One region of the Stenotrophomonas sp. 22385 genome, then DNA from elsewhere that is predicted to be linked to it. Evidence: riboswitches for the same ligand, from Rfam matches in the RefSeq annotation. Region 1 holds a riboswitch; the other holds the start of a gene.
The links. A riboswitch is a leader RNA that binds a small molecule or an ion and turns the genes downstream of it on or off. The one in region 1 is predicted to bind thiamine pyrophosphate.
Positions count from the first base shown of each region.

Region 2: linked by a shared signal. The riboswitch ahead of thiC (phosphomethylpyrimidine synthase ThiC) and the one ahead of ACTJI4_RS13370 (TonB-dependent siderophore receptor) in region 1 are both predicted to bind thiamine pyrophosphate.

Region 1 is NZ_JBQEOG010000007.1:40,271-44,721, forward strand. Features, by position in the region: gene ACTJI4_RS13370 (TonB-dependent siderophore receptor) at 1-1,993, opposite strand, end outside; TPP riboswitch at 2,060-2,155, opposite strand; gene ACTJI4_RS13375 (phosphotransferase enzyme family protein) at 2,197-3,333, opposite strand; gene ACTJI4_RS13380 (response regulator) at 3,379-4,017, opposite strand; gene ACTJI4_RS13385 (ATP-binding protein) at 4,096-4,451, shown strand, end outside.
Region 2 is NZ_JBQEOG010000001.1:751,522-755,972, reverse strand. Features, by position in the region: gene ACTJI4_RS03220 (ion channel) at 1-169, opposite strand, end outside; gene thiC (phosphomethylpyrimidine synthase ThiC) at 284-2,053, opposite strand; TPP riboswitch at 2,167-2,268, opposite strand; gene ACTJI4_RS03210 (BCCT family transporter) at 2,337-3,908, shown strand; gene ggt (gamma-glutamyltransferase) at 4,057-4,451, opposite strand, start outside.

The DNA of each region.
Region 1 (4,451 bases):
ACACCGAATACGAAGGCGCCTTGACGCTGCCATCCACCGTCGCCGCATTGGACGAGGCATAGCGCCAGCCACCACTTACCGCCAGCCCGGGCGCGAACGGCAGGGCGTAGTCCGCGTGCACGGCCGCGCGCACCTTGGGCACGTTGACCAGCTGCTGGCCGTCATGGAACGCGGTGCCGGAATCGCGCGCACGTGCCTGCAGCACGCTGGCGCTGGCCGTCAGGCCCAGCCGTTCGGTGACCTGGCCATTGGCGGTCAGCTCCAGTCCGGTGTGGGCCTGGGTGCCTTCCTGCACGAAGGTGAAGCCGGCATCGCTGGCGTCCGGCTTGGCGTACTGGAAGGGCTGGGTGGTGCGGAACACTGCCGCGCCCAGCATCAGGCCGTCGGTGGCAGCGTACTTGACGCCCAGCTCGCGCTGGCGCGACTGCAGGGCCGGCAGGAAGGTGCTGCCGTTGGACGTCCAGAACGGCGCTTCCTGGCCCAGCGACAGGCCTTCCACGTAACTGGCGTAGACATTCAGCTGTTCGGTCGCCTGCCACACCAGTGCGGTCTGCGGAAGGAACTGCGACAGGCGGCTGTGCCGTTCCGGGGTACCGCGCTTGTCGTATGCGCGCTCATCCAGGCGCACGTAGCGGCCGCCGGCCAGCCACTGCCAGTCATCGCCGATGTGCATGCGGTCCAGCGCGAACACCGCGCGCTGCCAGCTGTCCAGGCGCCGCGCCGACGGGCCCGGCTGCAGCGGGGAGGGATCGAACACCGGCACCTGCGCATCGCCGATGTTGGCCGTGCCCACGTACTCGTTGACGTTCTGGCGCTTGTCCACGGTACGGTGGAAGGCGCTCAGGCCCACCGACAGCTCGTGTTCCACCGCCCCGGTGCTGAAGCGGCCGCGCAGTTCGCCGCGTGCCTCATCATTGCGGCGCACGTCGTCGGGGCTGCGGTAATCGTAGATGTCGTAGTCGCCGTTGGGCGCGAAGTAGTTGCCCGGCACGCTGCCATCGGCGCAGCCAGCAGCGTAGTAGCAGCCGTACGCGAAGGCCACGTTGTCCTGGATCACCGAACGGCTGTGGCCGACCGAAACGCGTGACTGCCAGGCAGGGCTGAAATCGTAGGTGTGCAGCGCGGTGAGGTTGGTGCTGTCGATGCCCACCGGCTGCTGCCACGGCTGGTGGCCCAGCATGCGGCTGCGGTCCACGCCGCGCGGCAGTTCGCTGCCGCCCAGCAGCTGGTAACCGGACGCCGAGCGCTGCGCGCTGGTCTGGTAGTTGGCATCCACCTCCAGCTTGCCGTGTTCGCCGATCAGCCAGTCGGCGGCCAGCGAATAGAAATTGCGGCGGCCGTCGGCATGCTCGATGTAGGACGACGTGTCATCCCAGGCGGCGTTGAAGCGCAGCCCGAAGCGCGGAGTCAGCCAGCCGCCCAGATCCACCGCCGCGTAGCGCGAGCCTTCCGAATCGGTGGCCAGGGTAACGTTGCGCACCTCGGCGGGCCGCTTGCCGACGTAGTTGATGATCCCGCCCGGCGCCATCACGCCAGCCGCCAGGCCGGCCTCACCCTTGAGGATCTCCACCTGCTGCACGTTCTCCAGCGCCAGCCGCTGTTCGCCGGCGATGGACAGCCCGTTGAAGCGGTAGCCGGTGGCCGGGTCCAGCGCGAAGCCGCGGATGGCGATGTTCTGGTAATAGCCCACCGGTGCGTAGCTGTCGCCCAGCGAGGCGTCGTGCCGGGCCAGCTCGGACAGGGTGCGCACCTGCAGGCGGTCCAGGAAGGCGCTGTCGAGTACGTTGACCGAGGCCGGCGTGTTCTTCCATTCGGCGCTGCCGAAGCTGCTCGACGGTGCCAGCGGCGTGGCGGGCTTGCGCGCCTGTACGCGGATGCCGGCCAGGTCGGTGGGGGAGCGCTTGCCCGCGGCGGTGTCGGCGTCACTGGCGTACAGCGGCAGGGCGGCGCAGAGGGCGGCGGTCAACAGCGTGAGGCGGTAGCAGCGGTTCATTCGATTCGTCATCAGCCAGAGGAGACGAAGCGACGGCGCGCAGGCGCACCGGCCCGCAATGGGGGTGCGCTCGCTGCTCAAGCTCCCTACGCCGGTGCAAACCGGATCAGGTTCCAAGGGACTCTCTCAGCCTGGCAACGCCAGGCACCCCCGCTTCAGTGGCCATTTTCACACCAATCGGCCCCCGTTGCGACCCCGGCGGTTCAGGCAGCGGCGTGCAGGGCATCCAGCAGGGCCCTGCCCGGGCGGCGGGTGAACCAGTCGGCATGGCCCAGCAGGAACGTGTGGTATGCCACGTCGGCGTTGGCCGGGGAGCCGGTAACCCCTTGGAAGTACTCCACTTCCGAGAGGGCGAAGTCCAGGTGTACCACCGGCAGCAGGTCGGCCAGCAGGTGCACCTGGGCAGCCGCCAGCGGGCGTACCTGGCGGTAGCCGGCCAGCAGCGCCAGCGCGATATCGGCATGCGGCACCGGGCCCCCGCCGCGGGCATCCAGCCACGCGATGGCATTGCGCTCGATTGCGGTGGCCAGGTCGAACAGAGCGCTGGTCGGCGAGGCCAGGCCGAAATCGAAGACGGTGCTGATCGTCGCCGCGGGGCCGTGGCCGTGCCAGAGCAGGTTGGACACATGCCAGTCGTTGTGCCCCCACAGCACCGGTTCGGCGGCCAGCTGCTCGACCACGGCCGCGTGCCAGGGCAGCACCGCGCGCTGCAGGTCGTGTGCCCAGGGCTGTCGCGCCAGGTAGCTGGCCAGCGCCGGTCGGTCGGTCAGCTGCTGGCCGAGCAGCGCCAGCGGATCGTGGGCGCGGATCAGGTCATCGCGCGCCACCAGCAGGTGGGTGCTGCGCTGGGGCGCGTGGTAGCTCGCCGACGCAAGGTGCAGCCGGGCCAGCATCGCACCCGCCGTGCGTGCCTGGGCCACATCGCCCAACGGTGTCCATGAAGGACTGTCGCGGTACAGGTCGTGGCCATCGCCTTCGGCGTGCAGTTCGTAGGTCCAGTCGCCGTGTTCGATCGCGGTTGCGCCTTCGCGCGTGGGCAGCATCTGCACCACCGGCAGTCCCGCAGCGGCCAGGTGCGCGATGAAACGATGCTCTTCGGCCAGTCCCTCGGCCGTGCGCACGCTGCGATGGTGGCGTTTGACAAAGCAGCGTCGCGATCCGCCTGCCAACAACGCCGCGGCGGAAAACGGGCGCGGGCTGTGCCACAACACGTGGCTGTCCTCGTCGAGCGCGCTGTACTGGCCGCGCAGCCACGCCAGTTCCTGGTTGAGGATCGCTGGCCAGTCCGCAACGACGGCGTCGTTGTCCAGGCCCTGTACGCGATGGTCTGAATTCGTCATGCAAACTGAATGTTCAGTGGCAGCCCGGAGGCGTGCCACGCGAAGTCACAACGGCCATTGCTGCAACCAGTCGAACAGCTGCGCATCGTTCTTCAGGCCGAGCTTGAGCATCGCATCGCCCTTCTGCCGGCTGATCGTGCTCACGCTCTTGTGCAGCTTCGCGGCGATCTCCTTGACGATCAGGCCACTGGCGAGCAGTCGCAGTACTTCCACCTCGCGCGGCGACAGCGCCCGCGTGCGTTCATCACCCAGGCTCTGCGTGCCGATGCGGTCGATGAGATTCTTGAGCGTACGGCTCACGTATGGCTGGCCGCGATGTACGGTCTGGATGGCCACCGGCAGCTCCTCCATCGAGGAGGTCTTGTCGACCAGCCCCAACACGCCAGTGGAGACCACCATGCGCAGGATCGCCAGATTGTTGGAAACACTGAGCATCAGCACCGGCAGGTCCGGATAGTGACGGCGGACCTGTCCGATCATGGCAAAACCGTCAGGTTGCGCGCCGCCGGGCATTGAATAGTCGGTGACCAGCACATCGCACTTGTTGGCCTTCAACGCGGCCAGAAGCTCGTCCACGCTGCTGGCTTCGGCCACCACCTGGCCAACGCCGCTGGATTCGATCACGGATCTGGTGCCGATGCGGACCACTGGGTGGTCGTCGGCGATGATTATGCGCAAGCTCATGGAATAGTATGGCCGGTAAGGCAGCGGCCCCTTGGGGCACGTCGCGGTGGGCGGATCACTCCTGGGAGAACTGACAGCATGCGTACCTCGGTTGTCCGCTGGCTGGTCGTGCTGGGCCTGGTGATCGCGCTGGGCGCCACCGCCTTCGCGACGCCGGCGCCTGCACCGTCGCTCTCACCGCGCCAGGCTGAATGGATCGACCGGAACCCTACCATCTTACTGGGGCTGTACGACAGCGGCTGGCCACCATTCGAATTCATGCACAACGGCCGCCCGGATGGGCTTGGCTACGACTACTTGATGTTGCTGACCCGGCAGCTCGGCGTACGGGTGAAGGTGCGGGTGTATCGCGATTGGGCCGACGTGCTGGATGCGGCATGTCGGGGCGAGGTCGACGTGGTGATGAACATCACCCTGACCCCGGATCGGACCCG
Region 2 (4,451 bases), on a different contig from region 1:
GTGCCAGGCCGAGCACCGCGATGCCAAAGGCGCCGAACAGCGCGCGACCGGCGCCGGACTCGTCCATGGCGGGGTACAGCAGCACCCCCAGCAGCTGCACCCCCAGCAACCAGGCCGAGGGGTGTCGGCGGGCGATGGCCAGCCATCGGGTGGTGCGCGCTATGGCCATCGTGGTGTTCCTGCCCCTGTGTCGGTTCCCGAAGCTTAGCGGCTGCCGCGCCGAGGCGGCATGACGGTCCGCCTTGGCCGCCCGTCCTGGCGGGTCACGACCAACGGTCGTGACCTACCCCGCTTGGCCCGCTGCGTAGTCGCGCACGTCCTGGGTGATCTTCATCGAACAGAAGTGCGGGCCACACATCGAGCAGAAATGGGCGTCCTTGTGGGCGTCCTTGGGCAGGGTTTCGTCATGGAACCCGCGCGCCTTGTCCGGATCCAGGCCCAGGTGGAACTGGTCTTCCCAGCGGAACTCGAAGCGCGCCTTGCTCAGCGCGTTGTCGCGCACCTGAGCACCCGGATGGCCCTTGGCCAGGTCGGCGGCGTGGGCCGCGATGCGGTAGGCCATGATGCCGTCGCGCACGTCCTGCCGGTTGGGCAGGCCCAGGTGCTCCTTGGGGGTGACGTAGCAGAGCATGGCGGTGCCGTACCAGCCGATCATCGCCGCGCCGATCGCACTGGTGATGTGGTCGTAGCCCGGCGCGATGTCGGTGGTGAGCGGCCCCAGCGTGTAGAACGGCGCCTCGCCGCATTCGCGCAGCTGCTTGTCCATGTTCTCCTTGATCAGCTGCATCGGCACATGGCCGGGGCCTTCGATCATGGTCTGCACATCGTGCTTCCAGGCAATCTTCGTCAGCTCGCCCAGCGCTTCCAGCTCGCCGAACTGCGCCGCATCGTTGGCATCGGCAATGCAGCCGGGGCGCAGGCCGTCGCCCAGCGAGAAGGTCACGTCGTAGGCCTTCATGATCTCGCAGATGTCCTCGAAGTGCGTGTAGAGGAAGTTCTCGCGCTGATGGGCCAGGCACCACTTGGCCATGATCGAGCCGCCGCGCGAGACGATGCCGGTGACCCGATTGGCGGTGAGCGGCACGTGGCGCAGCAGCACGCCGGCATGGACGGTGAAGTAGTCCACGCCCTGCTCGGCCTGCTCGATGAGGGTGTCGCGGAAGATCTCCCAGCTCAGGTCCTCGGCGCGGCCATCGACCTTCTCCAACGCCTGGTAGATCGGCACCGTACCGATCGCCACCGGCGAGTTGCGCAGGATCCATTCGCGGGTTTCATGGATGTGCTTGCCGGTGGACAGGTCCATGACCGTGTCACCGCCCCAGCGGATCGCCCACACCAGCTTTTCCACTTCCTCGGCGATGCCGGACGACACCGCGCTGTTGCCGATGTTGGCATTGATCTTGGTCAGGAAGTTGCGGCCGATGATCATGGGCTCGCTTTCGGGGTGGTTGATGTTGTTGGGCAGCACCGCCCGCCCGCGCGCGATTTCCTCGCGCACGAACGCCGGGGTGATCGAGGCGGGGATGGAGGCACCGAACGACTGCCCGGGGTGCTGCACCAGCAGCGCCTGGTCGCGGATCGCCTCGATGCGCTGGTTTTCGCGGATCGCCACGAACTCCATTTCCGGAGTGATGATGCCGCGCCGGGCGTAGTGCATCTGGGTGACGTTGGCGCCGGCCACGGCGCGGCGCGGTTGCAGCCGCGACGAAAAGCGCACCGCGTCCAGCCGCGCATCGGTTGCGCGCGACCGCCCGAACGCCGAGCTGGGCCGGCCCAGCAGCTCGGTGTCGCCGCGCTCGGCGACCCAGCCCGCGCGCAACGCCGGCAGGCCGGTGGACAGGTCGATGCGGGCATCAGGATCGGTATACGGGCCGGAGGTGTCGTACACGGTCAGCGGGGCGTTGCCGCCACTCAGCGCGATCTCGCGCATCGGCACCCGCAGGTCGCTGCGCGAGCCGGGCACGTAGATCTTGCGTGAGCCGGGAATGGGTCGGGTGACCGATTCAGACAGCTGCTGGGCCTGTTGCTGCAGGGCGGAAGGGTGTGCGTTCATCGGGCATCGTCCTGGGTTGTCGGTGCGAGGGTTCGCACGGCGAGGGACGAAGCGGCGGCGCACGGCAGGCGCACGGCGCGCGGTTTCCAGGCGGGGGCTGGGCGGCGCGGTGCATCGGCTGTTGCGAAGCTTCCCTACGCCGGTATCAACCGGATCAGGTTCGAAGGGACTGTCTCAACCGTGGCCACATGGCCGCGGTACCCCCGCTTCGGGGCGGATTAGACCACACCTGCGCCGGAGGTGTGAACAGCCATGTCATGCCGCCTTGGCTAGACTGGCGCGCATGGTATTTCGACTCTCCATCGCCCTGGTGGTGCTGCTGGTGCTGGCCGCTGGCGTGGCACCCGACCCGTTCAACGAGCTCGTGCGCGGCGGGCTGGTGCACATCATCCGCAGTGCCGGCTGGCTGTACCTGCTGGTGGTGTTCATCACCCTTTCGTTCCTGCTCTACCTCGCCTTCGGGCGGCTGGGTTCGCTGCGGATCGGCGGCGAAGACGCCGAACCGGATTTTTCCAACGCCAGCTGGATGTCGATGCTGTTCGCCGCCGGCATGGGGATCGGCCTGGTGTTCTGGGGCGCGGCAGAACCGGTTTCGCACTTCGTCACGCCACCCGAAGGCCTGCCACCACAGAGCATGGACGCGGCGCGCGCCTCGATGCGCTATGCATTCTTCCACTGGGGCCTGCATCCGTGGGCGATCTACGCGCTGATCGGGCTGGCGATGGCCTGGTTCCAGTTCAACCGCAACGGCCGTGGACTGATCAGCGACCTGCTGCAGCCGCTGATCGGCACGCACCATCGGGGCTGGATCGGCACCGTGGTGAACGTGGCGGCGGTGGTCGCCACCGCGATCGGCGTGGCCACCACGCTCGGCTTTGGCACCATCCAGATCGCCGCCGGGCTTGAGCGCGTGTTCGGACTCCACGCCGGCGCGCCGCTGCAGCTGACCATCATCGCGGTAGCCTTCGTGCTGTACATGGCCTCCACTGCCAGCGGCGTGCATCGCGGCATCAAGTGGCTGTCCAACTTCAACCTGGGGCTGGCGGCGGTGCTGCTGGCGCTGGTGCTGGTACTGGGTCCGACTGCCTTCATTTTCGATACCTTCACCACCACCATCGGCTCTTACCTCAACCAGCTGGTGACCATGAGCCTGCGCATGTCGCCGTTCTCGGGCAGTACCTGGGTGGCCGACTGGACCATCTTCTACTGGGCGTGGTGGATCGCATGGGCGCCGTTCGTCGGTTCCTTCATTGCCCGGGTCTCGCGCGGCCGCAGCATCCGCGAATTCGTGCTCGGCGTGGTGATCGCACCGAGCGTGCTGGGCTTCCTGTGGTTCTCGGTGTTCGGCGGCACGGCGCTGTGGTCGCAGATATTCGGCCATGTAGACCTGGTGCAGGCGCTGGGCAACGGCTACGAAACCGTGTTGTTCACCATGTTCGACAGCCTGCCGATGCCCACCGTGCTTTCGGTGATCGCACTGCTGCTATTGATGATCTTCTTCGTTACTTCGGCAGACTCCGCCGTGCTGGTACTGGCCAGCATGTCCACCGACGAAGCCGGCGATCCGCCGCTGTCGCGACGGATCACCTGGGGCGTGGCGATCGCGCTGATCGCCGCCGTGCTGTTGCTGGCCGGCGGCCTGGATGCGCTGCAGGGCATGATCACCATCGCCGCCCTGCCCTTTGCACTGCTGATGCTGGCGGTCATGTGGTCGCTGTACCGCGTGCTCGACATGGAGTACGCCCTGCAGCGCCGCCGCGCGTTGCGCGCGCGGCGGATGATGGATGCCTGGATCGAGCGCGAGATCGCCGCGCAGGAAGAGACGCGCGATGAGGCGTCGCGAGCGGATGGTTAACGCATGAAAATGATCGAAGCCGCCGTCGATCTTCCCGTGGCCACCAACACGCCGTCGAGGGTAAGCCCAGCTCAGGCCATGATTGAACCAGTGGCCGTTCGCCTGGATGCATGAAGCAGCCGGGCAGAGCCCGGCTCTACGAAACTCTTTAGTACCCCGCCGCTTGGCCATCCTTACGGCTTTCGGATGCCCCGTAATACACGCCGGTTTCCGGATCGCGCATGATCGCCTGGTACCCACCGTACGGACCGTCGGCGAACGTCACGCGGTGGCCTTTGCGCATCAGTGCGCGCACCGTTTCATACGGATAGCCGGTTTCCAGGTTCACCTCACCGCCGTCACTCATTGCCGTGGCCTGCCCGGTCGGCTCGGTCGACCCTTCATGCTGGATGCGCGGCGCATCGCCGGCTTCCTGCAGGTTCATACCGAAGTCCACCAGGTTCATCACGATCTGCGCGTGGCCCTGCGGCTGCATCGCACCGCCCATCACGCCAAAGCTCATCCACGGCTTGCCGTCCTTGGTCACGAAGCCTGGAATGATGG